2 regions of the Phormidesmis sp. 146-33 genome follow, and region 2 is predicted to be linked to the other one. Evidence: riboswitches for the same ligand, from Rfam matches in the RefSeq annotation. Region 2 holds a riboswitch; the other holds the start of a gene.
What was found. A riboswitch is a leader RNA that binds a small molecule or an ion and turns the genes downstream of it on or off. The one in region 2 is predicted to bind cyclic di-AMP.

Region 1 (14,862 bases), on a different contig from region 2:
GCTATTCGCAAACCAGCATATGGTCAATTAGGACTGTAAGCCGCACCCGAATCGACATAAACCTCAATCCATTCCCAACGATCTCCCAACTTCACACCCATTGGAATAATCGGTTCAAGATTTCCTCGCTTTTGAAGATAGGGAAACCGAATCGGAGCCACAAGGTACACCTTCTAAATCAACAAATCATACGATGTCTCTGGGTGAGGAACATCAATGACTAAGGGCAAAACTTCCACCCCTGCCTCAACAAAAGGACGGCAAACCTCTTCTCTAGTATCCGCAACGCCTACAATCTGCCCACCTTCAATCGCAACCACTCTACCAGGGTATTTTGCAATTAGCTCGTCATAATGCGTAGCAAGCCACTGACTATCTGACGCAAGAATATCGGCAAGCATTTGGACTTCCATACTCTCAGCCTCATTGACAATATCCTCAATTTTAACAACATCAATGCGATCGCTTAACGAAAGACTGTGAAGCGCGATTGCAGCCAAGGAAAAAGCGAGTGAGATGCGAGCGCTAACCTAAGCTGATTGCCTGGAAGTGCGATCGATCGTTCTTCCTTTCCTGCCCGCAAGCCTCCTCACAGTGACCACAATTCTCGAAAATCACGATCAAATCAAGTTTGCAGCCGATCCTATTGAATTGTGTGACAATCAAATCGAGCTTGCAGTCGATCGCCGTGAAGTACTTTATTGGGCAACCATTCCAATGTGAGCGGCGACGATTTGCCAGGTTCCTTTGGGGGAGACGGCCCAGACGCGGGTAAAACGAAAGTCACCGTTCGCGGGATTGCTATTGTAGGTGCCAACTATTTGCATTCTGACGAAGACGATCGCGACCTCTCCATACAGTCGAATCTGCCGTTCGGAAGGGGTTAGCTCGTAGATCTTAATCAAGCCAGATTTGTGTGCAGCGAGATCGTCTTGTTTGCTAATGATTTCTCCGAGATGACTGGTGGCGACGAGTTCAGGGGCGAGTAGTTCATCCAAGACGCTGACATCAGAAGCCAACATTGCCAGTCTAAGCCGTTCTTCGGCCTCAATAATTTGAGTTTCAACTGTTTTATTCATCGTGTCACCTTTACAGCACTTTGCAAATAGATGAAGTACAAAAATAAGTGATTGAAACTCCTGGTCAGGTTTCTTGCCAATTTAAGTGTGCTTCACTAACTAGAAATCTGCTGTATAAACCAAAGTAATTCTGATATTCACTATCCTCCAGCTTTGTCCATGCACCCTACGACAAAAGATGGATTGATACATTTGGCGGAGAATGGTAGAGTCTTTAAAAGTCAAATCGGTCAGCTTAATCTGGTGAGTTTCTAGCAAGTAACTTACTGGAGCGGAGGAACCAAAACATCGGGGCTTATCTTCTGTGAAAGGTCGATCGCAAACGATTCAAACTTGAGTCGGCGACCAATACCAGAGAAGGGCATCTCTCAGCCCTCGCCCGTCAGCTAACTCCGTCGGCGGTTGAGAGAGGACTGTAGAGTTTCAGCATTTTGCTTTAGGCTCATCAGTGTCTCTAATTTAGGTCGAACATTTAGTTTGAGTCTTTGAGCTTGAGGTGTTGACGATGATCCTTCAGCTAAACTTGGCTGTGATCGTAGCCGTTGCGAGTCAGGCTACTTGGCGAAAAGTGCGTCCCGCGATCGCTCAAGAAGCGGTGTGGTTGCCTGCGATCGGGTTTTTGGGTGTGATTGTGCTGTGGTGGGCGATCGCCTTGCTCAAACACGACGTGATGCCGACTCCGCCAGAAGCGTTAATGGCAAACTTAGATTTCATTTTGCATCCCTTTTATCGGCGTGGGCCAGGGGATCTCGGAATTGGCTGGCTCCTGTTGGCGAGTTTGCGGCGGGTGTTGATTGGCTTTGGTTTGGGGGCGTTCGTAGCGATTCCGATCGGCTTTCTGATTGGCATGTCTAGACGAGCGATGTTGGCGTTGAATCCAGTGATTCAGATCTTTAAGCCGGTGTCTCCATTGGCGTGGCTCCCGATTGCGTTAGCAATTTTCAATTTGGCTGATCCCTCTGCAATTTTTGTAATCTTTATCACGTCACTTTGGGCAACGATTATCAATACCGCGCTTGGTGTTTCTAGCGTTCCACAAGATTATTTAGACGTAGCAAAAGTGTTAGAAATGCCGCGCTGGAGACGAATCACCAGGATTATTTTGCCTGCTGCGTTGCCGTACATTTTTAGTGGTTTACGAATTAGTTTGGGTGTGGCGTGGCTGGTCATTGTAGCAGTCGAGATGTTGACAGGTGGCATAGGAATTGGCTTTTTTGTCTGGGATGAATGGAGCCGCCTCAACTTAAGTTCAGTGTTTTTAGCCGTTCTAGTAATTGGTCTAACAGGATTGCTCCTAGACTTTGCCATCACCCAACTCGAAGCGTTTGTAACTCGTCAGCGGCGATCGACCTGAAAAAGCTTTAAGTTCTCCGCTAAACCCAGGTGAATTCAATCTTTTCACTAATTCAATCTCTTCACTGCGGTTATGAGAGAAGCCCCCAAATCCTCCACCCGTCAGGGACTTTGAATTAGAACTCTTGTCTTAAAGTCCCCCAGAATGGGGGGTTGGGGGGCAGAAGCGCAGAACACCGAAGCGAAAAAACTTAATCGAACTCCCGTTAAACCAAACATCCCTCATCCCTTCTTTTCTCCCTCATTCCTCCTCCCTTCTCCGCTATGACTCAAGATTTTTGGACACGACGGAAGTTTATGCAACAAATGAGCGGAACGGCAACCGGACTCGTGTTATCGTCTTGTGCGATCGATGCCAATCGTGCCCCTCAGTCTCTTTCTCAAGCGGCTTTAGCGATCGACCAGATCATCAAGCCCGAAAGTTTGGAGAAGCCAAATCTAACGATCGGATACGTCCCCGTCAATGACTGTGCGCCGTTTGCGATCGCCTGGGAGAAAGGCTTTTTTCATAAGTACGGTCTTAACGTCAAACTCAGCCGAGAAGCCAGTTGGGCCACTTCTCGCGACGGCATTATCTTTGGACGATTGGATGCATCGCCTGTGGTGTCTGGTGCCGTAGTCAATGCTCGAATGGGAGCAGAAGGGGCCCGACATGCCCCACTTTGTGCCGCAATGACGATTCATCGACACGGCAACGCAATGACCATGAATCGAGCGATGTGGGAGTCTGGCCTGCGTCCCTGGTTTGAATACAATGGCGACTTGGAGGCCTTTGGACGAGATTTTCGGCGCTATTTTGACAACTTGCCGTCTGAAAAACGAGTCTGGGCGGTGGTTCTCAGTTCTGCAATTTATGAATACTTTGTGCGCTATTTGTCGGCGGCGGCGGGAGTCAATCCGATTCAGGAGTTTCGCGTCATGATTGTGCCTCCGCCTCAGATGGTGGTGAATGTTCGCATCGGGGCAATGCAGGCTTATATGGTGGCCGAACCCTGGAACACACGCGCCATTTCAGGCAATGAAGGAATCGGCTTCACGTTTGCTCAGGGTAAAGAAATCTGGCACGGACACCCCGATCGCCTTCTCTGTGTCACGCAGTCTTTTATTGATGAGAATCCCAAAACCTATCGATCGCTGCTCAAAGCCATGATCGAAGCCTGTCGCTACTGTGGCGATCCCAACAATCGAGAAGAGGTCGCCAAAATCATTTCTGCGCGATCGTTCACCGGGGCAAAACTCAACCTGACTCGACCTGCGATCGTGGGTGAATATAACTATGGCGGATTCGATGGCAAAGATCGCACCGTGAAGGCAGACGACACGACTGTTTTCTTCGACCTTCCCTCAAATGTGCCGCAAGTGCCGAATGCTCACTCGACGTTTATGTGGCGATCTCACAGCATTTGGCTAATGACGCAAGCCGCCCGCTGGGGACAAATTAAGGAAATTCCTGCCAATGCTCACGAAGTTGCCGAAAAGTCCTGGAAGACTGAAATCTATCGAGAAGTCGCGGCTGACCTGGGAATTGCTTGTCCGAGTGATGATTACAAGATTGAACCTGCGGAAGTCTTTATCGACAAGAAAGCGTTTGATCCGAGTGATCCGGTTCGCTATTTGGAGAGTTTTGAGATTCGAGCCAATGCTCCTACCAAGATTTATCTAGCGTGAATTGGATGGAGTTTTTCGCTTTGTTCTTCAACGCTTTTGCCCCCAACTCCCGATTCTGGGGGACTTAAAGACAAGAGTATCTAATTCAAAGTCCCTCACTCGTGGGGGATTTAGGGGGCAGAAGCCTCAAACAACGAAGCGCAAGAATTCTATAGAACTGACCCATAGAACTGACCTTTGAACTGACCTTCATTGAGCCGGGAACCGATTCGCTAATTACAAAGTTCTCACCCAGGAGATTTATCATGAGTCAATCGATACCGACGATCGACATGCCTGACACCAACGCTCATCCAACCGGATTTTTAGAAATCGAGAACCTGCACAAGTCTTATAAGGCTCCCAATGGGGGCGAGTTCGTTGTGCTGAAGGGGATTAATTTAGCGATCGGGCAGGATGAATATATTTCGATCATTGGTCACTCTGGCTGTGGTAAATCGACGCTGCTCAAGATTGTGGCGGGGCTGGAGAAATCGACTTCTGGATCGGTGAGACTCGACGGGCGAGAGATTCGCAAGCCGGGAGCCGAGCGAATGATGGTGTTTCAAAACTATTCGCTGTTACCGTGGTTGACCGTTCGAGAAAACATTCGGTTAGCAGTCGATGAAGTGTTGAAGGATCTGTCTGCGGGTGACAAAAAGCAGATTGTGAATGAACACCTGGTGATGGTGAATCTGACGGCGGCGGCGGACAAATACCCGGATCAGATTTCGGGCGGGATGAAGCAGCGAGTGGGGATTGCTCGTGCGTTGGCGATTCGTCCCAAAATGTTGCTGATGGATGAGCCGTTTGGGGCGTTGGATGCATTGACTCGCGGCAAACTTCAGCGTCAGGTTCTCGAAATCTGGGAGAGCCACCGTCAGGCGGTGATGATGATTACGCATGATGTCGATGAGGCGATCTATATGTCCGATCGCATCGTTCTGATGACCAACGGGCCGGCTGCGACGATCGGCGAAATTTTAGAGGTGCCGTTTGATCATCCGCGCGATCGCCAACAGCTTCGAGAGTCGTCTGAATATTATGACCTTCGCAATCATGCACTCAATTTTCTCGATCAGCACTTTGGCAGCGATGAATGAGCTACTGGTACAATTCATTCACGTTGAAGATGATGAGGAGCTATGACGCAACCAGATTTTACGATCGGCATTCAGTACGAACTCAGACAGTTGGCAACGGCTACAACAGAGCTGGCTGAGAAGATTGATCACCTGACTGGGGTGGTGACGACTGGTTTTGAGGAACTCAAGCAAATTACTCAACAGCAAGCTGACACGGCTCGAATGCAGGCTGAAAGTGTCAATCGATTGGTGGCGTTGCTAGAGCGGAGAGAGAGAAGTTAGATTGTGCTGGTAAAATTCATTCACGTCCAAGATGGTGAGGGGTTATGACGCAACCGGATTTTACGATCGGCATTCAGTATGAACTCAGACAGTTGGCAACGGCCACAACAGAGCTTGCTGAACGCATTGAAAGCACAAATGAGGGAATCGATCGCCTCAGAGAAACCGTTAATACTGGCTTCGATGAGCTTAGAGAACTGGTCACAACTGGCTTCACCGAAATCAAGCAAATCACTCAACAGCAGGCTGATACGGCTCGAATGCAGATGGAAAATTCACGAATGCAAGCTGAGAGTATCAATCGTCTGATCGCACTGCTAGAGCGCAAAGAGGGAAATTAAAAGAAATAACGTGTTATGGGTATTCAATACGAACTCAGACAGTTAGCAACAGCCACAACAAAGATTGCTGAACGCATTGAAAGCACAAATGAGGGAATCGATCGCCTCAAAGAAATGGTCACGACTGGGTTTGATGAACTCAAGCGAATCACTCAACAGCAGGCTGAAACGGCTCGAATGCAGGCTGAAAGTGTCGATCGATTGGTTGCTCTACTAGAGCGCAGAGATGCGTAAGTTTTGAGTTTGAGATGTGAAGCTACGTCGATTCGCCCCCTTGCGGGTAACTCGAAGAGATCGAGCTTTCCGCTTCGTTATTTTGCGCTTTTGCCCCTCAAGCTGCCAATTCTGGGAGACTTTTTGCCCCCCAACCCCCCAATTTTGGGGGACTTTAAGACAAGAATCTTAGTTCAAAGTCCCCCAATTTTGGGGGATTTAGGGGGCTGCCCAGATCTGTAGCCGCAGCAAAAACTTTGTCGAATTCACATTAAGGCTGGCTGTCGGTGGGTGCCCACGGGCCGATGACGGGTTCGCCTTGGGTTTCTTTGTGGGCGAGTTGTTGGTTGAGGTCGAGGAGTTTGGTCAAGATGTCGTCAGTTTTGCTAAACCCATAAGCGTTTAGAACGAGATCATCGAGTTTGGCGTGATGTTTGGCGAGTTGGCTGCTGGGTTCGTGAAAAAATTGGTTGTATAGCTGAGTGATGCCCCATTGTTTTTTCTCCATCTGTTGGGTGCGGTATTCATGAAGTTCTAGGGCTGCGTTGCGAATTTGATCAATTAGCTTTGCGCTGGGCGATTGCGGAAATGGAAACGTTTCAAAACAAGTGTTGTGAGTGTAGGAAATATCTGCCTTGAGAGTTGATTTTTGTGCATTCATCCAAACCCGATGTACTGTAGAAGTAAGTATCCCCAAGATGTAAAAATCATCACAAGCAACAACTCGTGTCCTGGCATTAGGTAGCCATTCCAGCGAACAAGGAAGAAAGATAGCCCATTTTGAAGTTTGAGCAACAGCGAAATATTGAGAAACAGATTTTAGAGCTTGACGCATTGCTGGTCTTCGTTCTCCAAACTTCCACCAGTAGCTTTGATAAACTTGCCTACGATTCAAATCTCTTTCTGGCTTAACTTTTGTTTTAATCCACTGAAATGGCTGGATATATTCACTTGCTTCTTCAATGCTCATATCATTGAAATCAACAATCCAATTTCTTAGATCTTTGTATGGATTAGACGCGAGATCATTACCTTCCAGAAAAGGGCGTATAACTTCTAAATTTTTTGGATCTGCCTTTTTCCATGCCTCTGCTTGCTCTAAGGAGACGATGAAGCCTGTACCAACGGGAGTTATACCTGCGAAACATCTGCTCAGATTAGCTGAAAGCCTTTTTGCATTTGAAACATCTACCGTAGATTGCAGCGACGAGTTAATCGCTAGAACAATTTGATTATCTAAATGATATCTTTTCGGTAGCTGCTTACTCCAGTTCACCAAACTGACATGGACTGCTGCTTCTCCTGACCAGGGCTGTGTAGAGATTGCTTCATGAATATAGCCATTGTTTTGAGTAATGTATTCTAAACTAGCTTTTCTACTTTTACCTTGACTAATTGAGTTTGTGCCAACCAATCCGGCTCTACCATTTTCGTCAAGATGATCGTGAGCTAAACGAAACCAATAAGAACAAAAATCTACCGAGTCTTTTACATCTGGAAAGCGATGAAACACTTGATTAACATATTCATCACTTAAATCAATCCGCATCTGTTTTCCACCCAAAAACGGCGGGTTGCCAATGATCGCATCTGCTTTTTCCCACTCGCTAAACAGGGCATCTTTGCAGACAATATTCTGATCCAATGTATCCAACGGTAAAGCAGGCTCAAACAAACCCAATTTATCAATGGCAATCTTTCGCCCGATCATCATCGTCACCCGCGCCAACTGCACCGCAAACGGATTCGTATCCATCCCAAAAAACTGATTGGGTGTCACATAGCCGATCGCCATTTGCCCCGTGTCCGATCGCCGCCGTTCTGCAATCTTGTCAATCAACAGTTTCTCTAGCCGCTTTAATTCTTGATACGCCACATACAAAAAATTGCCCGACCCACACGCCGGATCAAGCACCCGATAAGCCTGCAACTCAAGCTGAAGCGCATTCAACTCAGCAATAGAACTCGCCCCATTAATCCGCTCTTCCCAAAAATCACTAATCGTCGGCCTGACAATCTGCCGAATATCGACCTCACTCGTAAAGTGAATCCCATGAGCATGACGCTTTGACTGATCGATCGCCCCCTCAAAAATGTTGCCAAAAATCGACGGACGCACATAAGTCCAGTTGTCTCGCGCACAGACATCCAAAAACTTCAACTCCTCATGCGTTAGCTCGATCGGGTCAACGATCGCAAACAATCCACCATTAAAATAATCCACTCCTTGATAGCGTCCCGCAGGCGTTTTGCCCCGCCGATTCATCTGCTCAAACAGCCCCCCAATCAAGTCATACGTGCTGCCCCCCGTCATACAGTCTTGAATCAGCGACACAAAAATATCACGCGGCAACAGCCCCCGATCTTCTGCAAACATCGCCAACACACACTGCAAAATAAACCGCTGTAGCTGCTCCTCACTAAAGCTGTCAAACCCATTGTGCTTACCCCGCTCATACAGCAACTGATAAAGCTCTCCTAGCCGTCGCGCCGATCGATCCGTCACCTCCACCTGATTGTTTTGAAACACCGGACGCATCCCGCCGATCTCCATAAACGTCAACGCGCTCGATCGCTCCGGCAATTGCTCTAGAGAAATCTTGTCTACAGGCTCATCCACCTGATTTTCAAAGTCAAAAATCCAAAACTCATCAAAATTGCACAACATCGCATACCGAGGCCGATTGGGCGTAATCCGCATCCAATACCGCTCCACCTGGGCATAATGCTTGCTCAGATCTTCGCCCCGCTTCTTCATCTCAATGAGAACGCCCGGAACATATTGGCGCGATCGCCACACCAGATCCGCAAATCCCGTCTTTCCTTTAGCACTGGACTTCTTGAGCCGATCCTCAAACTCCGCGCCTGCCTCGATCGCCCCTTCATGCCCAAATGCCCTAAAAAAACGATCTAAAAACGTCTGAGACTCCCCTTTCTCATCCCCCTTCAGACCCTGGCAAAAACTAACAAACGCTTGAAGGCTGGCAGGAGTCGCTGACATATCAAATCTTCTCGTAGGGGGCTTCTCTATCAGTATTCACACAGAGTCGTCAAAATCACGATCGTTGTTTGCTTAATCACAACTGTCGCCCAATTAACGTGAATTCAACGAAAAATTTCGCTGCGGTTACAAATCTGGGCAGCCCCCTAAATCCCCCACCAGTGAGGGACTTTGAACCGTAGATCTGGGCTTAAAGTCCCCCAGATTGGGGGGTTGGGGGGCAGAAGCGCTCACTACCGAAGCGGAAAATTCTATCGAACCTACGTTCAATTAACCGCCAAGCTCAAATTTCGCTCAAAGGCTTGCTCACAGAAAACGAATCCGCTATGCTAGTGACAGACTTTAGCCACCCTATAGCCACCCATGAAACCCAAAATCATCATTGACCTCTCGATCGTCGTCGAAACCGTCGTTCGCCTCGACCCAGAGAAGCCAGACGAAATCGATGAACAAGTCCGAATGCTAGTAGACCTGCTAACTGACCTAAAATCGCTCGTCGAAGGCAGAACCTAACCGCGTGACTCGATCGCTGCTACCCGCGCCTCCAAAGCGGCAACTCGTGCCTCAAGGCTATTTTCATCAGTCAAATACTCGCGCAGGGCATCATTGACGATCGTGTTGACGGGTCTGCCTGTTGCCTTTGCGTGACTTTCTAGTAGCACCCACACATCATCGTCATATCGAATCGTTCGCTTCTCTCTAGCCATGCCGTCTCTACGATCGTGGGGCGTGTTTGATCGTACCATCGGTCAGCCGCCAAACAAGATTCTCAGCACTAATCTAAAGTCTTCCAGAATTGGCAACTTGGGGAGCAGAAAATGCAAACAACGAAGTCAAATAACTTCATCAAATTCATGGGGCTGTTTTTTGACGATCGCATCCCACCACATCCGTCCGTGTGTAGACCTGCCACCAATGGGCGTAATGCTGACAAATCGAATTCAGGCAGGACTCAAAAAAATCAGGTAACAAATGGAGACTCATGGGGCAACAAGCATTAGATGCTGAACGATCGCCGTTGATCGGTTTCCCCCATGCTAATCACCCCCCAGAGGATTTAGTAATCTTGACGGCGAAAAGGCAAGAAATAACCAAGTCAAATTGACGCTAAAAAACGTCAGTTCGATGAACGCTTCGCTTCGCTTTTAGATCCAGGAACGCCCCCTAAATCCCCCACGAGTGAGGGACTTTGAACCAGAATTCCTCTCTGAAAGTCCCCCAAAATTGGGGGGTTGGGGGGCAGAAGCCGTGAACAACGAAGCGGAAAACCTCTTATCGAATTCACGCTAAAAAATAGGCTGTAGTGGAAATCCGCAAAACTCGATCTTCAAGAGTTAAGTGGAGTGTCTCAACCACAGCCTTTGATAGTCAGAAATCAGTATTCAGAAATCTCCAAAATTCAGAGAACTCAGGATTTAAGCTTCAAAGCTTGTCCCTGAACAGTGGGTGCTGATTCGATTCCGAGCAGACGATCGATCGTCGGCACTACGTCAATATTGCGAACTTGCTTCAGACTGCCCTGATCGATATCTGGCCCCGCCGCAAAAAACACCGCACTCATGTTGAGCTTCTCTGGATTGTAGCCATGTGCGCCATAAAAGCTGGGCACCGAAAGGAAGCCAGTCACCGAGGAATTATCCCCCAGTCGTGGAATCGAAGGGGTTTGTGTTCCGTCAAAGTTGTAGCCTTCAGCCATTGTCGCAAACACATCGCCGCTGTCTTGAGCAATGAATTCGTTGGTGCCCAGACCAAAGGGGCGATCGCTCCCATCTTGGGGCAACGGACGTGGGTAAATCTTGTCAAAAATGGGTTGGTTTTTGGCGTAGTTGGGATTCGTGTCTACCAATTCTTGAAGCGCTTGCACAATCTGCTGTTGGAGGGTGACATATTCTTCACGGCTGACGGTGCCATCGGGTTCGCGTCCCTGTAGATTGATGTAAATGTTGGTCGCTGGGCCCGACGTGATTGCCCGCACTTTAGTCGGATCAAATCCTTTACTTGTCAGGTAAGGCGTGAGATTGACCGAGGTGTGGAAGGGCGAAAACCCGTGATCCGACACGACAATGATGTTACGGCGCGGAATGCCCCCACGAGTCCCGACGGCTCGAATCACTTGCTGAAGCGCTCGATCGGCGACTCGATAAGCCCTCTGAACATAGGTCGCATAGCGGGCAACCTTGGCAGCATCTTGTCCCCCGTTGATCGAGTTGGGATCAGTGGGATCGGTTGCCTGTCGCGGGTCGATCGTCAAAAATTGGTGTTCCGAGCCGTCGGGTTGTTCAAAATACAGCAGCACCAGATCGGCATCAGGATTCTTGGCGATCGCTCTCAGGGCGACACGGGTTTGATAGTCGGTAAAGGTTTGAACTAGGTCTTCGTAAATGTCTTCAAGTTCTCTATCAGGAAAGGCATTCAGACCGACTGCCGATCGCTGAGGAATCCGAAAATCAGGTTGCGGTGCCCAAAATCCAACATTGTTGTTGATATCGTCTACATCCGCCAAGACAGCAGCGTTGCGAGGAATGGCGTTAGCCGAATAGCGAACTAAACGCACCGTAGACAAGTCAGGCGTAAGTCTGCTGACATAAAAAGCGGTTCCAGCCTTGTTAGAACTGCCTTCAAAGTAAAACGGACTCGATTTTTTGAGTTTTGCCTGCACAAATGCCGACCCTGTAGAGGGCAAGCTGCCACCCACTTGAATTCCCAATTTTGCATCAAAGAACACGATCGTGTCGTAGTTAGTCTGGCGATCGTTGCTGGTGTCAAGTGCCGCCGCTTGCAGATCAAAACTGGCTCCTCCGACGGTGACCTGCTCTAGCGAAGTTTGCAAAACGGGACTGTAGGAGACTTTGTTGACGGCGGTGAGTTGAGCAATCGTCGGCTCTGAGGCAGGCTGAAAGTCAGAACGAGTCAGGCTAAACCCTCTCGCAGACAGTCCCGCAAAGGCTCCAAATGGCACGGTGTAATCGACGGTGCGTTCTTTAGCAGATTGCAGTAGCGGACTGGTCGGCGCAGTGGTCAGACGAATATCAGCGCCATCGGCACCCGGAAAGGTGGCAGCGACGACTTTTTTACCGTTTTGTCGCAGTCTGATCCAGATGGGTTCTGCGGTGGGTGTGGCGCTTTGACTCACGCCGTTAGCGTCGATCGAATAGCCGCCGATCGGGGCTGCAAACCCGCTAATATTTTGCCGAAACGGACTGGCAACCAGGTGAAAACTGTTAGCGACTACATTGGTTTTGGCCGTCGTGGCCCCGGCTCCGATCGAGACATGACAAGCCGCCGTCAGTGAGGGATTACAGGTGATGTTACGCTCGGCAACGACTCCCCGACTTTTTAATAATCCCAGGCCCTGGTTCGGTTTGAGAATGCCTTTTTGTAGATACTCTTCAACAAATCTAGGCGTTGCGCCATCTAGAGAAATCAACACAACGGGCGATTGTCTAGTAGCACTTTGAGCAACCGTTGTATGAATACCAATTGCAATCAAAAAGGTGACGATCGCAAATGCCAAAAGTCGTCTAAATAAGCGAAAATTTGAAGGTCGAACAATGCTAGATAGAATCACCCTGATATACCGAGAGATTCTCTGAATGATTGAGGAAGGATTCAGATTTTCCCAAAAATGGTTATTCATCAACGTGCCTGGATTGGATTAACTGAATTGCTGTGTAGTCTACTACCAGGATGTTAAGCCCAGACTATGTTTGGATTAACGCGATCGACAAATTATCCATCTCAAACTAGCAATCATCTTAAGCGGTACTCTAACCCACACCTTTAGACTGCTGAATCCCTTATACCAAATTGATCTTTGAGTGCTACAGATCTTGGAAGCTTCTACAACACTAAATTGAATGAAGGTTACATAGATTGATGAATCTTAGATAAACAATTCTGTCGTATCTGCTTACCACGAATAATGCACCATTAGGATCGTTTGCCTCGTTCGATTAGGGCTGCTCTTGCTTGTTCACGATCGTCAAAGTGAATTTTCTCCGTTCCCAAAATCTGATAATCTTCGTGGCCTTTGCCTGCAATTAACACGCCGTCTCCTGGTTTGGCTTGCAGAATAGCGGTGCGGATTGCGGTCGCTCGATCGCTCACCACCAGAGCCTTGACGGATTCAGGAATACCCGCCACAACATCTTGAAGAATGCGATCGGGATCTTCAGTCCGAGGATTGTCAGAAGTCACGATCGCCTGATCCGCCAGCGTTGCAGCAATATTGCCCATTTTGGGACGCTTGGTACGATCGCGATCGCCGCCACAGCCAAACACACAAATCATCTGACCCGGAATAAACGGCCGCGCCGCTTTCAGCATGTTTTCTAAGCTGTCAGGCGTGTGAGCATAATCGACAATCACGCTGATGTCCTGATCAGGTTTCACCTGCACTTGCTCCATGCGCCCCGGTACACCTGTAAAGCTGGGCAGCGTGTGAGCCATTTGTTGTAAATCGAGTCCGAGATGCAGACCTGCGCCAATCGCCGCCAACAAATTCGCCAAATTGAACTGACCCACCAGGGGCGATCGAAATTCAATGTCACCTTTGGGCGTATGGAGAAGTCCGCTCACATTGTCTGAACCGTAAACTAAATTGCTCGTCCACAAATCGGCTTTTTGCTGTGTGCTGTAGCTCCAGACGGCTGTAGCGTTTTCTTTTAGCTGCTCGATCAGGCGTTGTCCATAAGTGTCATCCAAATTAACGATCGCTCGACTGTTGAGATAAGACTGGCTAAACAAGAGCGCCTTTGCCGAAAAATAATCCTCCATGTCTTTGTGATAATCGAGGTGATCCTGCGTCAAATTGGTAAACACCGCCACCTCAAACGGACAGCCCAACACGCGACCCTGAGCCAGCGCATGAGAACTCACCTCCATCACGCCCACCTGACAGCCTGCGGCGATCGCGTCTGCAAACTGACGCTGTAAATCGACAGGAAACGGAGTGGTATGAGCCGCCGTCTGCTGAAAGCCTTTCCAGCGGGTGTAGAGTGTGCCAAACAGAGCGGTCGGTTTTTGCGCCTCGGTTAAAAGAAATTCGATCAAATGGGTGGTCGTGGTTTTGCCATTCGTCCCGGTCACGCCGACCAACTTGAGCTTTTGGGCTGGGAATTCGTAAAAAGCGGCCGCGAGTTGAGCGCACACCTGCATCATGTCGATCGCCGGAATCACCAAAGGCGGCCGTTCAGTCAAAAACACCGGATCGCCCATCGCCTTACTCGCCGCTTGAGAAGAGACGATCGCTGCCACCGCGCCGGATGCGATCGCACTTTGCCAAAAATCGCCACCATCGACTCGCGTTCCGGGCATCCCAATAAACAGATCGCCTGCCTGACATGCGAGAGAATTAGTCGTCAACCCTTTTACATCCGCGTCTAGTGCCGGGTGGTCGGGCAATTCCCCTAATCCAGGCAGTTTCGCCAATAATTCTTTAAGCTGCATCGTTCACTCCTTTGCCAAAACGCTTGCGCCTATTATTAGCGATCGAGGCCCCCATATTTCTGTAGCATCTGTTCTAATTGGTGAACGGTAGCGCGAGGAGAAAGGCGGGGAAGCAGGGAGGAGGGATGAGGGATAAGGGATGAGGGATGAGGGATGAGGGATGAAGGATTTGCTTGATCGTCCACCAAAAAGAGAACGGGGATTTCGTACTGGTAAGCTTGAAACCAGTCGTCGCGGGTGGTGATGTCGCGGATTTCCAGGTCGATTTCCAGGGTTTGAATCTGCTCTAACTTCTCCTGTAATCCTTCACACAAATGACATCCCGGCTTGCTGTAAAGAATTAACTTCATTGTTTCATCCCTCATCCCTCATCCTTCATCCCTCAATTTACAACGCCATGACAAAGACTGTCT
Region 2 (14,862 bases):
CGCCAGTCAGCACGATTTGCGTCGGGTTTGCTGCCAGCATGGGAGCGTTTTTACTCAGCGCTGGCACCAAAGGCAAACGGATGAGCCTTCCCCACTCGCGGATCATGATTCACCAACCGTTGGGGGGTGCCCAGGGTCAAGCGACTGATATCGAAATCCAGGCCAGAGAAATTCTCTACCATAAGCAGCGCCTCAACGAAATGCTGGCAGAGCATACCGGACAATCGATCGAGCGCATCCAGGAAGACACTGAGCGCGACTTCTTTATGTCAGCCGAAGAATCCAGAGCCTATGGACTGATCGACCAAGTAATTGAGCGTCGTCCGTCAGCTACCCGGCCCGCAGTGGTGAAGTAAGCGGTCGGGAGTGAGGAGTGAGGAGTAAAGACTTTAGACCCAAGACCTAAATTTCTTCTGTCTAGAGTCCAAAGTCTCATCCCTCATCCCTTTCTTAAAATGGAATCTGACTCATTGAGGGATGTCCCTTTGAGGGCAAAGCCTTGAGGTAGTGCAGAAACTCTAACAACTCGTCTTCGGTGAGTTCGGCGCGGGTTTTTTTGCCATAGGTTTGTTGGAGGTAGGTGCTGCCCTGTTTCTTTGTCCAGCCGATTCGCTCGATCTCGGTGCCAATCTGGGCGATCGCATCTGACAAATCCACTGGGTCGTGCTGCATATCGGGCACTGTGACCTTGGCAGACTCTACCGCAGGCTCAAACGCTTCGGTGTACTCATACTCCATCTCGATCGCTGGCTCAGGCGTGTCCAAACCCGGAAACGTGGATAAGAAATCATCGGACTGAGCAACAGAAGGCGCTTCTTTTTTCTTAGTGCGGCTGCGAGGAGGAGACGCAATTTCTTCGGGCGTGGGGATGGGGTCTACTGGGGAAGCGAAACTATCTGCATCTCTGAGGGTCGGTTCTGTAGACGATTGACTTTCAGAAAGCTGAGGGGTCGCTAAACTGCCTGCAATCTCTGGTTGGGAGGCTTCGGTCATCAGTCGGGCTGACATCTCAAAGGCTGAAACGCTGGGAGAGGCAAGGTTAGTCGGGGCGATGCCCAAAACCTCCATTGCACGAATTCTGGCCCGATCTTCGGCAAGCTCAACGCGATCGGCGGCAGCCATCCCAGTCGCCATCGTCAATCCGCCCACTTGTACCAAAGCACGGACGACAAACTGACCTTCATGAACCTGGACTAGCTCAGAACTGAGGGCACCTGTCGGATAACGGCTGCGGAGTTGAGCAAACAAACTGTGACTCGTGGATTGGTGCAGTTCCGCAGGCAGCGCTTCACGCAGGGCAAACATAGCAGGGTTCAGCGAGTCATCTTGCGGTGTAGACGAATACATAGTGGTCGAGCGATCGATGTTAGAAATCAGATGGGTTGCATTCATGTCCATTCTAGGTGGTAGGGGACTCGACACTCTCTGGTCACAGCCTCAACTATCCCTCTCAAGAGAGAATTTGAAAGTTGCTCTGTGTGAGAAATTATAAAGTAATGGATTATCTCAGATTGTGATCACCTTTTCCTTAAATTAAATCTAAAAAGTTAATCTCAAAGGTTCTGCTCGATACCTGACCTCGCCAAAAAGTCTTGCTATAGTGGGTCACTTAAGAGGAGTTCTAATAACCAGATCAGCCTTTATTGTCTCTTATGAAATGATTTATAAAAAAGCTTTGGAAAGTCAAGAACCACTTCGGATCAATTTTGAACGTCAGCTTAAGCGCATTCAGCGAGATGTGTTGAGAATGGGGGCGCTTGTTGAAAATTCTTGTTGCTTAGCGAGGCAGGCTTTGTTTGAGCAAGACTTAGATGCGCCCCAGCGAATTAGGATTCAGGACAAGCAAATCGATCGCCTCTACAAACAGATCGAGTTGGAATGTGTTAATTTAATCGCCCTTCAGTCTCCTGTGGCTCAAGATTTGCGGCTGCTGAGTGCCGTGATGCAGCTTGTCCGTGACTTAGAGCGCATCGGAGACTACGCCAAAAACTTGGGAGATGTGGCCGTTCGCTTATTTCCTTACCCGGTTTCTCCTCACATGGGCGAAATTCGGATGATGTTCGATCGCTGTCGGGCCATGTTAGCGATGAGTTTGGCTGCGTTATCTAATTTGGATGCGGAGTCTGGGCTAGAGGTGAAACTCAAGGATGATGCGGTCGATTCAGACTACGAAAATCTTTATACTGTCCTGGCACATCAGTCTGACATCCAAGGTGTTGTAGAACCGATCGTTCTTTTAGTGCTCTTGATTCGCCACTTGGAACGCATGGCCGACCACGCCACTAATATTGGAAAGCGAGTGGCTTACATCGTGACGGGGCAGAGGTAAGGAACGAAGTTCTCTCTCATCCCTACTTCTTGTGGCGATCGTGCCCCTTTTCATGACAGTATTGAAAATAGCGCCTATCTGAAAAACCTGAGTGAAGATCGTTAGAATGACCTTTTTGGGTTAACTTAGGTGACCGATCGTGGGCAGACAAGCGACCTGAGTGTGCGACACTTCGCAGAGACATCCAACACGCTTTGAGAGGAGAGGTCTCTAGAATTGTCATTCGAGACAATGAACTGAGCAATTGGGTGAGCTTGGGTCAACTGACTGCGATCGGGCTGTGACGGCTGAAAACCGCAGACTCCCCACTGCCCAACGGGGAAACCACACAGGCGAGTGCCTTTTTGCGTTGAGTGAAAGGGGGTTGACTTGACTCTGTGGAAGCGCGAAACGCACGAACGAACAGAAGATTACGAGGACATATCGCTGCATGGAATTCTCGATCGCCGAACTGCTGGCAAATTTTACAGAAGATAAGCTGGTCGCCCCCAAAGCTCTAGAGAAAAAATTAGAGTGTCTCAACGAAGCCAGTCTCCGCAGATTGCAGATTACGCTAGATGCCCTGGAAAAAGTCGGCATTTTGGTGAAAGAGCGAGGCAAATATCGTCGAGTCACCGAAGACGGCGTGGTCGAAGGTAAGCTGCGCTGTTCGAGTAAGGGCTTTTGTTTTGCAATTCAAGATATCGAAGGGTCAGAAGATATTTACATTCGCGAAAGCCAGCTAAATCATGCCTGGAACGGCGATCGCGTATTGGTGCGTGTGACCAAAGAAGGCAGTCGTCGCCGCAGTCCTGAAGGTGAAGTTCGGTTAATTTTAGAAAGGGCAAATCCTTCGGTGCTGGCTCGGCTCAAGAAAGCGGATTCTGGAGACTATCGGGCTGTGCCGTTGGACGATCGTCTCTTATTTGAGTTGGATCTTAGAGAAAACGGCAATCATCTAGAAGACGCGATCGATAACCTGGTGCATGTCGAAGTGCAGCGCTATCCATTGGGGCAACATGCCCCGATCGGCAAAGTCGCCAAAATTCTCGGCCCCGATTCTGAAGCGGCCGACATCGATATCGTTTGCTGCAAACATGACTTACCGCGGGCTTTCCCAGACCATGTTTTGGCCGCCACAAAAGGACTATCCGCCAAAATTAGCAAAGTCGAACTGAAAAAAAGGCTGGATTTGCGCGGGTTGACGACGGTTACGATCAAAGCGCAGGCGACCGATAGTGCCGATGATGCGATTACGCTCGATCGCACCGATGACGGCAACTGGCAGTTAGGCATTCATATTGCCGATGTGGCCCACTATGTTGAGGCGGGCGGATCGGTCGATCGTGAAGCTCAAAGACGCGGCGTTTCGGTCTATTTGGGCGAATTGGTGCTGCCCATGCTGCCTGAGCAACTCACTGACAACCTCTGTTCGCTACAGCCCGGAAAAGATCGATTGGCGATTTCGGTCGTGCTGACGTTAAACACAGACGGGCAAGTGATTGAGTTTGAAATTCAGCCGACGGTGATTCAGATCAACTATCAACTCAGCTATCACCAGGCAGAATTGATTCTCGCCAAGCAGCACACCGAAGAAGTTCAAGAATTTGAGCCAATCTTTGAAATGCTGTCTCACTTGTCAGAGTTGAGCCACGCCATCAAAGAGCAGCGCCGCCAGCGAGGAGCCTTTGAACTCAATCTGCCCGAAAAAATTTACGCTCGTCCCGATGGGTCAGAAGCCCCTGAAGAAGCTGATAAGTACACATTTAGCAAGTTTCACTACGACGACGAAGGATCTTTAGGAGCGGTAGTCGTTTCTTCGACGTTGCCCATTCACTCGATGATTGTTGAGTTGATGCTGTTGACCAATCAGACCGTCGCAACTCACCTTCACGCTTTAGAAGTTCCTGCTGTCTATCGCGTCCACCCCACGCCCGACCCAGACGACGTACAAGAACTGATCAAGCTAGCCGTCAGCATGGGCATTGACCTAAAGCTAGAACAGGAAGACGAGGTGCATCCGCAGGACTATCAAAATCTAACCCACAAATTTGCAGAATCAGAATCAGAACGAGTACTAACTTATCTGCTGTTGTCCACGCTCAAACCTGCTTTCTATAGCACGACTCCAAAATCGCACTTTGGGCTGTCTTTAGAGCAGGGATACACTCACTTTACGTCTCCCGTTCGGCGCTACCCTGATTTGCTGGTGCATCGGGCCCTCCATGCTTTGTTTGAAGACGGGCGCGATCGTCGCTCTACTCGTGCCAAAGAAAGCGTCCATCTGCGTCATAGCTCCAGTCACGGACAAATCACCTGGAACGTATTGCCCACCGAAATTCATCAAGAATTAGAGAGCCATTTTTCAGCCGTGGTGGTGCATCTGAGCGAACGCGAAAAAATTGCCCAGGATGCCGAAAACGACCTGGAAGGGCTGAAAAAAGCCGAACTGATGAAAGAACGCACGGGCGAGATCTTCCACGGGCTGATTACGGGAGTTCAATCCTACGGCTTGTTTGTTGAGATCGAAGAACTCTTGGTCGAGGGGCTGGTTCATGTCAGTTCGCTCAAGGATGACTGGTATGAGTTTCGATCGCGCCAACAAACCCTCGTCGGACGCAAGAATCGCAAACAGTATCGACTGGGCGATCGAATCGAAGTGCAGGTCAAGAGTGTCGATTATTACCGTCAGCAGATTGACCTGATTGCTGTAGGCGGAGGCAGCGAAGCCAGCGAGGAAGATCTCGAAGGTGAAGACAACGCTCCCGATCAAGAACTCGATAGTGAGGAATAATAAGGAGGACAATAAGGAAGATTTTGAGTATTGAGTTTTGGGTTTAAGTGTAAAAACTGCTCAGAATGTTAGATTCAAAATCCGAACTTAAAATCAATGAGCGTCTTCTGTGCCTTCTAATTCTTCTCGTCCACTCATCTTGGGCATTTCAGGAGCTTCTGGGCTGATATATGCTGTTCGTGCGCTCAAGTATTTGCTAGAGGCGGAGTATACGATCGAGCTTGTCGCTTCTAAAGCAACCTATATGGTCTGGCAAGCTGAGAAAAATATTCGGATGCCTGCTGACCCTCTGCAACAAGAGGAATTTTGGCGGCAGCAGTGTGGAGTCGAGCTTGGCGGTCAACTGACCTGTCACTCAGCTACTAATGTCGGTGCTAATATCGCCAGTGGCTCATTTCGTACGGTAGGAATGCTGGTGATTCCCTGTAGTATGAGTACCGTGGCAAAATTGGCAGTCGGATTGAGTTCTGATTTGCTGGAGCGATCGGCTGATGTGCAGCTTAAAGAAGGTCGCAGGCTGGTGATTGTGCCGCGCGAAACGCCGTTTAGCCTGATTCATCTTCGCAATCTGACCACCCTCGCAGAAGCGGGAACCCGGATTGTACCCGCGATCCCGGCGTGGTATCACAACCCTCAGACGATCGAAGATCTCGTCGATTTTGTCGTCGCCCGTGCGTTGGATCAGTTAGAAATTGACTGCGTTCCTATCGATCGCTGGAAAGAAGGCTAGGATCAACAATGAGTTCTCAGTTTTGAGATTTGAATTTGCCCACCTCAAAACTCAACGCTCACAACTCAAGACTCAAAAACTATGCCTCTTCTTCGTCTCATCCTGCTGCTCGGAATTGCCGTCCTGTTGCTGCTGTTTGTGTTGCCCAACTGGGCACCGTCGATGCAGCTTGTCTTTTTGGGCATTCGATCGCCTGCATTTCCCTTGTCGCTATGGATTTTGGGCGCGATTGCGGCAGGCATTGTCACCACCCTTGTCATTTCGATTTTGTTTCGGCTGACAGGCTTCACCGCTCAACGCAAAGGACGAAAAAAGGCGCGATCGTTTGATCAGTCTTCCGCTAGAGCTTATTCCTACACGCAGTCCCCTGCTTCAGAACCCACGCCCCAAGCTGCCAACAAATCATCAGACTGGGAGGAAGACGCTTCAGATTGGTTTGACGACAATTCAAGCTGGGAAGACGAACCAAAAGACCGCAAACGCACCTCCGCTTCTCCGTCCCCTGACTCTGAGACTCGCTCATCCTACTCTTACAGCTACCGCGACCCTAAAGCGACTCGCCCTGCTGCGCCTGACTCTGTGGTGGATGCTGACTACCGGGTGATCATTCCGCCAAACCGCAATCTCGACCAAAATGAGGACGATGAGGGATGAAAGAATTGCTTCTATCGCTTGAGAAATGCTAATTCTTCCACTGTGTTCTTGACCGTATTTTTGACAGTTAGCTAAATCTTTTGAGTTCGCTAAACTAACTATCTACCGGGACTTCGATCGCAGCCACATTCTCTCCAGGCTCTCGATCGTGTTGTGATAAGTGTCCGCTTTGTAAGCAAGATGCTGCGTGTAGAGCAGGTCAGTCAAAACGGGGGTGACAACCATGTTGATCGCAGTGGCTCCCATTCATTTATGCAGCAAGTCTTCTATCGAAATTCGTCTGGTCAAAAGCAGCGATCGCTCAATCCTCCAAAAACGCTAGGCTGGTGTAGAACCCTTATTCAATCAACGGACAACTCTTTTGTTAAAAGGCGTAAATCTCTATCTCATCGGCATGATGGGGGTTGGCAAAACCACGATCGGACGCTTGCTGGCAGACCAACTTGATTACCAATTTTTTGATGTTGATGCCGTCATTGAGCAGGCCAGCGGGCAGTCAATTTCTCAAATCTTTGCAGAGTCGGGTGAAGCAGCGTTTCGACAGCTAGAAACTAACGTTTTGGCAGAATTAGCTCCTTACACTCGACTTGCGATCGCGACGGGCGGCGGTATTGTCCTCAAACCCGAAAACTGGGGATATCTGCGGCATGGAGTCATCGTTTGGCTAGACTTGCCCCTGGATGAGCTTTACAATCGCTTGCAGCACGATCGCAGCCGTCCCCTGCTACAGTCTTCAGAAACGCTCAAAGCGAGACTCAACACGCTGACAGCCCAGCGTCAATCCCTATACGCTCAGGCAGATGTGAAAATTACAGCACAAGCTAACGAGTCTCCGACTGAGGTGTCTAGCCGAGTTATGGAAGCGATCGCTCAAGCCTGTCAGCAGAAGATCGCCGCCACTCAGGAGATCGATCGACTCAATCGAGAGGCTCCTTATAAAATTCAGAATCAGATTCAAAACAACTAGCTTCAAAACAGTTAGGGCAGAAATGAGAGAATCAGACGGGAAAATAACTCCCCAATGATTCTCTTATCTCCACCCTCTCATACGTTGCAGAGTTCAAGATTGGACGAATAGCCTTTTCTCAATCGTTGTCCAACGCTGAAGGAATGCCCAAAATGGGGCAGGGAAAGTCCTGACCTAACTGCTGTACCAGCGAATGAGCAGTCGTTTCACAACCCAAAATCAAGAGTGAAGCGGACTCTTCCTGAACCACAGACCTTAACTCTTCGGCTACGGTGCCAAATCGCAGATGCGTCTTTAGTGACCCTCGCCACTCATCCGCTAGACAGCGCGCTTGCCAGAGAATGCGATCGGCTTGCTCAAATACGTCCGACATCCCGATTGGTTGGATGAAATCACTGAGTTCGGGTAGCTCGACTACTGCTGTCTGATGACCCTGACGATCGGCTTTGCGAGGATATGGGCGCTCTCTCAGATCTACCCGATTTTCAACCTCTCGAATGCTTTCTGTAGGGCAATAGACCGGGATCTTAGTCGTTTTGTTTTCGACGACATACACAACCTGTACAGTGACTTGTTTGCCAGTGGCGAGCCGGGTCTGATGGGCAATCCACAGCGTCAAGTCTAGAGCCGTTTGACTACAAGGAGAACCCGAATAGCCAACCGCCAAATTGATTTCTTGCTTAGAATTTGGGGTCAGAGAATGCGCTTTGGGCAAAAGCACCATTTGATTCACTAGATCAGAACGACCCAGCGTGCTTTGAAGCCGCACCAACATGGACAAAATATTCACAGTAAAACCTCTCAGGATTAGGATAGGCGAGAGGTGGGTCAGGGCTAAACTCAACACTCAGAACAAATCCGAGCTTGAGATACCAGGAGACCTCAATGACAGTTGCTGACAGTAGCAAGTCTTGGGCGCTCCTCCCATTGCCGACGGAGTTAGCTGACGGGCTAAGACTGGAAGGTGTCTCTCTTAATCTGGGTAAGATTCGCCCCAAAAGGTTGGTTCCTCCGCTTCAAATTCGCAACTCAGAACATTTACTGAGCCAAAATTTAGATTAGGCTACCCACTCAAATAATGGTTTGACGGCACATGAAGGAGAATCCAACTTAGAGTTATGGAATCCTTCATTGATCAATCTAGTGCAGCTTTATGGTAAAAGGCTGCTACTTTTAAGACAAAAATCGTTTCTGCTTGAGTTTATTTAACCGCAAACTCTAACAGTATAACAGCGCAAATTACAGGTCTGCCTGTCCTATGAAAAGATATGTTTTGTTAGTGTCTGTTATCTAGACTACAAATACAACTATTTCATAAAGATTTTAGATTAATATCTGTCTAAAGACTCAGCTTAAAAGGAAGTTTAATCAGATGTTTTGAGCAGCCTCTGGGGTAGTGGAGATTCTTGGGAGACTGCTTTCTGGCTAGAGAATCTCTTAATTAACAAAGTTGAGAATTTGTGACGTTTGTTTCGACGTTTGTTTCTAACAAATTTTTGTATAGACGATTGGTTCTAGTAGCTCTTTTGAATTTGCCAAGCAGCTCTAAATAAGCAAAGGGTAAAACGATCGGCCAAAGTAGCGTCGCGATCGTCAACACAATTAAAGACATCTGTTTTTCTTCTTTTGACATATCAGCGTCTTGTCGGAAAAAACCCAGCCAGCCGATAAACAAAATGGGCATCATACCAAGGTAAAAAACACCCAGGAAGAACAACAGTGTCTGCATTGTGGATAACCCTCATGAATGATGTTTTAGGAACTGATAGGGCTTCAATCGCTTGTTAATGGACGAGAAATGGTATCCGAAGCGCCTTCTATACAAATACAGGGAAGCTCTGCTGATTCCATGAGCGTGAATACGTAAGCTGTTTTCAAGATGAGAGGTATTAAAAAATAAACTACCTCAAATCTACGGACAAGGGTTTCGTATGAGTCGCTACCTGATACGTTTAGTAGAAAGTTTACTTGAATTTGCTCCTTGCTGGACTGATCTGAGCCAACCAAAAATTCTCTTTTCCTAGAAGTGATGTCACTCAAAGTTTACGGTTTTAGGAGTCTATTGTGCCTTGAGTGAATGCTACTGACTCCATGATCTCCCTTTGGTTGTAGCAAAAAAACACGGTGCCATGTCTCTTACTTATGAGGGATCGTTTGCGGCGATACTGATGCATCTAGGCAATCGGTCATAGGTTATTAGTCATGAAATGCTCACTTTTTGAACTAACTTTTAGGCTCTAAACAGCAGGTAAACTCCAGTCAACGCGATCGCCACCCCCAAAACTGCTCTCAAACTAACTCTTTCACCCATGTAAACGGCAATCGGCAAAATAAATAAAGGACTTGTATTGGTGAGCGCCTGAGCAACCCCAGTAGCGGCATACTTTAAAGCGGTCTGCTGAAGCCAGATACCCAGGTAGGTGCTGACAAAGGCGGTTCCGACTACTACCTTGAGCAATCGATGAGACTGGAGTGGTTTGATTAGACTACGAGACTGCCCCTGCAAAACGACCCAGAGAAGCAGGACAATCGTGCATCCCAATAATCGGATCAGGGTACTCCAGAGAGGGTCTACATTAGTTCCTGACAGGGCGGCCCGTGATAAGACGGCTCCTCCAGATTGTCCCAGGGCTGCCAAAACGCCAAAGATTAGACCTCGTAGGGGACGAAAGTGAGTTTCAGCTTCAGATGGGGGAACCCGTTCGAGGACGACCCATATCACTCCGGTGAGGGTCAGTCCGATTCCTAACCAGGCTGAGAGCGGCAGACTTTCTTGCAGAAATATCAGGGCTAATAGGGCTGACAAAGAGGGGGAGAGGGTTTCCAAGACCAGCGTTCGTCTGGCTCCGATGCAGTTGAGGGTGTTGAAGTAAGCGGTGTCTCCAAAGGCGATGCCCAAAATGCCGCTGAGGAGGAGCAAAATCCAGCTTGTGGGGCTGATATCGGGAATGGGTTGTCCTTGTAAAACCAGCGTAATCAGCAGGAAGACGATCGCAATCCACCCTTTAGTGAGATTTAAAATCAAGGGCGACACCTGCCGTCCGACACCTGTATAGATGATGGAAGCGATCGCCCAAATCAAAGCGGCCGTCAGCGCAGCAAATTCTCCTCTAAATTGGAGCAAACCAGCGGGAAGTAAGGACATAGCAGACAGAAGGTGAGGGCGGCAAATCTAAAACTCAGAACTCAAACCTTTTTCAAGAGGTCTGCTGTTTGGTGAGGCTCGACGATCGTATTGGCGCAGAGAATTCCAGAGGCGGCGACAGCGGGCACTCCAATTCCGGGAAGCGTGCTGTCTCCGACGCGGTAAAGTCCAGAAATGGGCGTATGGCAACTGGGAAACCTGCCTTGACCAACGGCGATCGCGGCTCCATACGTCCCCTGATGACGGCGCAAGTAATGGGCGTGAGTGAGGGGAGTGCCGATTAGCTCCAGGACAATGCGCGATCGCAGGTCAGGAATAATCCGTTCTAACGCACGAAACAGGGAGTGCGATCGCGATCTTTTCCTCTCTTCATAGGTGTCGTCTCGGTGCCATCCCTCAAACGGTTCTAGCGTGTAGGCGTGGAGGGCGTGGTGTCCAGGGGGTGCCAGATTTGCATCCCAGACTGAGGGAATCGAAATCATGCAGGTGTTTCCTGGCGTAGTGATGTCTTGAGCCGCATCGTGAACGACGACGTGGTGCCCGGTCAGATTTTCTAAGCCGTCCGATCGGATGCCCAGATGCAGATGCATAAAGCTATCGACTGTGGGCGTGTCTAGCGAAGTCTGACGGTAAGCCGCAGGCAGATCAGTCGGTTTGAGTAACTTGGTGTAGGTGTCCCAAACTGTGGCGTTAGAGAGCACGATCGGAGCTGTCAAAATTTCCCTTTTTGTCTCTCCTTTTCTCAGCCCTTTTCTGAGCTGTACGCCTTGCACTTTGCCAGACTCAACCAAAATCTGCTCAACGTGAGTGCCCAACCGAAGCGTGCCGCCCCACTTTTCTAATCCTCTGATCAGCGCTTGAATAATCGCTCCACTGCCGCCGATTGGGTAGTCGATCACCGATCGCGTGCGCTCTCCAAACATAAAGGCGACTTCGGGGGCGATCGTGCCGTGAGCTTTCAACCCTGACAGCAAAAAGCACTCCAAGTCAATCAACCGCCGTACCCAGGGGTCGGTTACCGTCTCATCCATTAGTGCGCCCACTGACCCTTGAATCACGCCTATCTGAGGCAGCAGTTTCAATAAAGTGGGCAGATAGCGACTTAGCAAGACTGGAATCAGCTTCAAATCGGCTCTCAGGGCCAGCGTGGGAATTTCTCGTAAGCTGTCGTAAAGTTTGAGAAAGCGCTGTTCGAGTTGGGCCAGTTGGTTTGCCCCTTGAGGCGTAATTTGGGCAAGCAATTGCCGATAGCGGTCTGAGTTACCGTATACCGGAAAAGTGCCTTCGGGAAAATGATAGTGACCAAACGGATCGTACGCGATCGCTGCCACCGACTCGCCCAATACGTCCAACACTTGTCGCAATGGATTGACTGAATTGGGGTCAGCCAATCCGCAATAAAACGACGGGCCAGAATCGAAGTGAAACCCCTGCCGCACAAAGCTGTGAGCCGCCCCACCCGGAATATTGTGGCTTTCACAGACAATTACTCGTTTGCCATATCGAGCCAGCAGGGCCCCCGCGACCAGTCCGCCGATTCCACTGCCGATGACGAGCGCGTCTGCGTTGGTTTGACTTTGCATCGTAGATGTTTAGGTAAATGTTTAGATCGGGCCGGTTTGAAGTCTGGGCGGCTAGAGTAAAACGTATTGCAATTCTCACTTAAGGAACTTTGCGACGATTGCGCTTTCCCCTAATTTAAGTAGTGATGAAGTGCGATCGAGCAGTTACGCAATTACAAGGAGCTTAATGCATGGTACAGGCACAACAAGGCGATACGGTCAAAGTCCACTACACAGGTAAGCTGGACGACGGAACGGTTTTTGACTCCTCGGCAAGTGGCGATCCTTTAGAATTTACGATCGGGTCGGGCAATATCATTCCAGGTTTTGAGAAAGCCGTTGTGGGCATGAGTCCTGGTGATTCTAAAACAGAAGTGATTCCGGTAGATGAGGCCTATGGTCATCATCGAGAAGAAATGGTGCTAGTGGTCGATCGCACCCAGATGCCCTCTGATTTAGAACCCGAAGTTGGTCAACAGCTACAAATTCAACAGCCTTCAGGTCAGACAATTCCCGTGGTGATCACTGACATCTCTGAGGCTGAAGTGACGCTCGACGCAAATCATCCTTTAGCGGGCGAAGATCTGACGTTTGACATTCAATTGGTCGAAATTGGCTAAATTCTGAGTTTTTGGCGACGAGATTGGCTTTGTGATCCGGGCGATCGGTCTGGAGGCAGAGCCAATTTTTGTGAAAATCAATGGAATTGCTCAGTCCGTTCGTAACTACGGAAAAAATTATCGTATAACTTTCTTAAATTTCCGTAATGTATTGTTGGGGAACTGAAGTCGATTGTCGCCAAATGCCTGATTTGCCTCTCACGGCAGATCCAGATTGAGAAGATTATTGTATTCTTGGATAATCTTGCTCATCCTCCATACGCCATGTCAGACAAGGTTTTCAGAGTTTCTGACTCAAGATCTGCGCGGTTTGTATCTCCTCATGAAGTTTGACAAGACTACTTGTGCATGGTTTCTATCTATATGGACTCGTTAAAACTTAAAAAATTATGAGGAAGGGACTTCTGCACAAGCCCATCGTTGTTTTTGGTTCCGTTATTGACAAAGTGATCTTCACGCATGTGGTGGTGATCGGCTTACCCACTCTGATTTACTACTTCATCTTGAAGAGCGGATGGAATCTCCTTGCCTTGCATGTGTGCATCCCCATCCTCTATTTTTTGACCTCGATCGTGGTGATTGGGGAGTCGGTTTCAACGGCGATCGCCTACTCAACTCCACGCAAACAAAAACCTCGGCTCGGAACGCTGCAACGCTGGCTGAGAATGCCTCGCACCTATGCTACTCATCGACATTTGCCGTCTGAGCCAAAACGCCCGCTGCCCAAGTGTTCTCTCGTCGTCGTGGCATATCTGCCCAATGAGCAGCACATCATTGTCAAGACGCTGAAGTACATCCTAAACAATGTGCACCGCCCCGAAGCTGGGCTAGAAGTGATTTTGGCGTACAACAGTCCGGTTCGGCTGCCCGTCGAAGATGAGCTAGAACGCCTCGCCGAACAGTATCCAGAATTGCGCCTGCTGTATGTCGAAGAAAGTCACTCAAAAGCCGAAAACCTGAATGCTGCGCTGAGAATTGTCACGGGCGAGGTGACGGGAATTTTGGATGCTGACCATCGCCCGATCGCTGATTGCTTCAAACGTGCGTGGAGTTGGCTGGCGAGTAATCGCTACGCAGTGGTTCAGGGTCGCAATGTAATTCGCAACAACAATAGCAATTTTTTGACGCGGATGATCGCTGTTGAGTTTGAGTGCATGTATGGGGTGAGCCATCCTGCCAAGTCGCTGCTGGCTGATACGGGCATGTTTTGTGGCTCAAATGGCTATTGGCGGACGGCTGTCCTCAAGCGGATTCGGTTTGCTCCTAGCATGATGACGGAGGATATTGACGCGACCCTGCGTACCCTGCTGAGAGGACACAATATTGTCCATGAACCCAGCATTATCACCACAGAATTGGCTCCGATCGACGTGCGATCGTTCTGGTTTCAGCGCAAACGGTGGGCCCAAGGCTGGCTCGAAGTGACGCTCAAGCATCAAGTGCCGCTGCTGCATTCTCACAAGTTAGACGGCTGGCAAAAGCTTTATTGGACGCTGCTTTTGATTTATAGCGCTGGGTTTCACTTTGTCGCGCTGCAAATTTTTCCGATGTTGTTTAGTTTGAGTTTGAGTCAGACGGAGCCACCGATCATTCCTCAAGAATATGTGTGGGCAACCACTGCTCTGACGCTGATGAGCGGGCCGATTCAAACTTTGGTGGCGTGGCGAGTCAGAAATAAGATGGTGAAACATCCGATTCGGGATTTTGTGGTCTATTGCTTGTTTATCCCGTTCTATTGTGTGTTTAAGAATGTGATTGCGATTATTGCCATCTACGATCACATTTTGGGTAATACGGAGTGGGTTGTCACCAAGCGTGGATTTCGCGAATCCGTTGCGGCTACACCTTCTAGACGAGAAGTATTGCGTAAAGCGAGCTAGCCAAAATCGTTCCTTTCTCAGTTCAGAGGTTCCTCACACGCTTCTTTGAACTTGATCAGAGATTAAAAGTTGTTTGAAATGCCACATTTTGAATCGTCGTGAGCGGCACCTGATAAAAATATTGACGATAAAACTGTTCTTCTCGAATCTCAGCTAGAAACTGTTCGGTGACTCTGGCGATCGCTTCTGATGACTGCGATTC

Region 1: linked by a shared signal. The riboswitch ahead of ntrB (nitrate ABC transporter permease) and the one ahead of ACJ2PR_RS06915 (universal stress protein) in region 2 are both predicted to bind cyclic di-AMP.

What each region holds. Positions count from the first base shown of each region.
Region 1 is NZ_JBJPHU010000057.1:3,330-18,191, forward strand. It holds gene ACJ2PR_RS20920 (hypothetical protein) at 24-161, opposite strand; gene ACJ2PR_RS20925 (DUF5678 domain-containing protein) at 174-500, opposite strand; gene ACJ2PR_RS20930 (nuclear transport factor 2 family protein) at 699-1,079, opposite strand; cyclic di-AMP (ydaO/yuaA leader) riboswitch at 1,302-1,495, shown strand; gene ntrB (nitrate ABC transporter permease) at 1,585-2,433, shown strand; gene ACJ2PR_RS20940 (ABC transporter substrate-binding protein) at 2,697-4,100, shown strand; gene ACJ2PR_RS20945 (ABC transporter ATP-binding protein) at 4,346-5,182, shown strand; gene ACJ2PR_RS20950 (hypothetical protein) at 5,225-5,446, shown strand; gene ACJ2PR_RS20955 (hypothetical protein) at 5,491-5,787, shown strand; gene ACJ2PR_RS20960 (hypothetical protein) at 5,803-6,021, shown strand; gene ACJ2PR_RS20965 (DNA methyltransferase) at 6,272-9,001, opposite strand; gene ACJ2PR_RS20970 (hypothetical protein) at 9,365-9,514, shown strand; gene ACJ2PR_RS20975 (hypothetical protein) at 9,511-9,747, opposite strand; gene ACJ2PR_RS20980 (hypothetical protein) at 9,854-9,985, opposite strand; gene ACJ2PR_RS20985 (alkaline phosphatase family protein) at 10,410-12,638, opposite strand; gene ACJ2PR_RS20990 (UDP-N-acetylmuramoyl-L-alanyl-D-glutamate--2,6-diaminopimelate ligase) at 12,932-14,449, opposite strand; gene ACJ2PR_RS20995 (glutaredoxin family protein) at 14,485-14,799, opposite strand.
Region 2 is NZ_JBJPHU010000011.1:45,607-60,468, reverse strand. It holds gene clpP (ATP-dependent Clp endopeptidase proteolytic subunit ClpP) at 1-356, shown strand, start outside; gene ACJ2PR_RS06950 (hypothetical protein) at 451-1,392, opposite strand; gene phoU (phosphate signaling complex protein PhoU) at 1,658-2,329, shown strand; gene ACJ2PR_RS06940 (ribonuclease R family protein) at 2,760-5,102, shown strand; gene ACJ2PR_RS06935 (flavin prenyltransferase UbiX) at 5,212-5,832, shown strand; gene ACJ2PR_RS06930 (hypothetical protein) at 5,914-6,486, shown strand; gene ACJ2PR_RS06925 (hypothetical protein) at 6,589-6,732, opposite strand; gene ACJ2PR_RS06920 (shikimate kinase) at 6,848-7,453, shown strand; gene ACJ2PR_RS06915 (universal stress protein) at 7,572-8,243, opposite strand; cyclic di-AMP (ydaO/yuaA leader) riboswitch at 8,370-8,498, opposite strand; gene ACJ2PR_RS06910 (hypothetical protein) at 8,895-9,182, opposite strand; gene ACJ2PR_RS06905 (DMT family transporter) at 9,684-10,598, opposite strand; gene ACJ2PR_RS06900 (phytoene desaturase family protein) at 10,640-12,181, opposite strand; gene ACJ2PR_RS06895 (FKBP-type peptidyl-prolyl cis-trans isomerase) at 12,352-12,780, shown strand; gene ACJ2PR_RS06890 (glycosyltransferase family 2 protein) at 13,170-14,660, shown strand; gene recJ (single-stranded-DNA-specific exonuclease RecJ) at 14,716-14,862, opposite strand, start outside.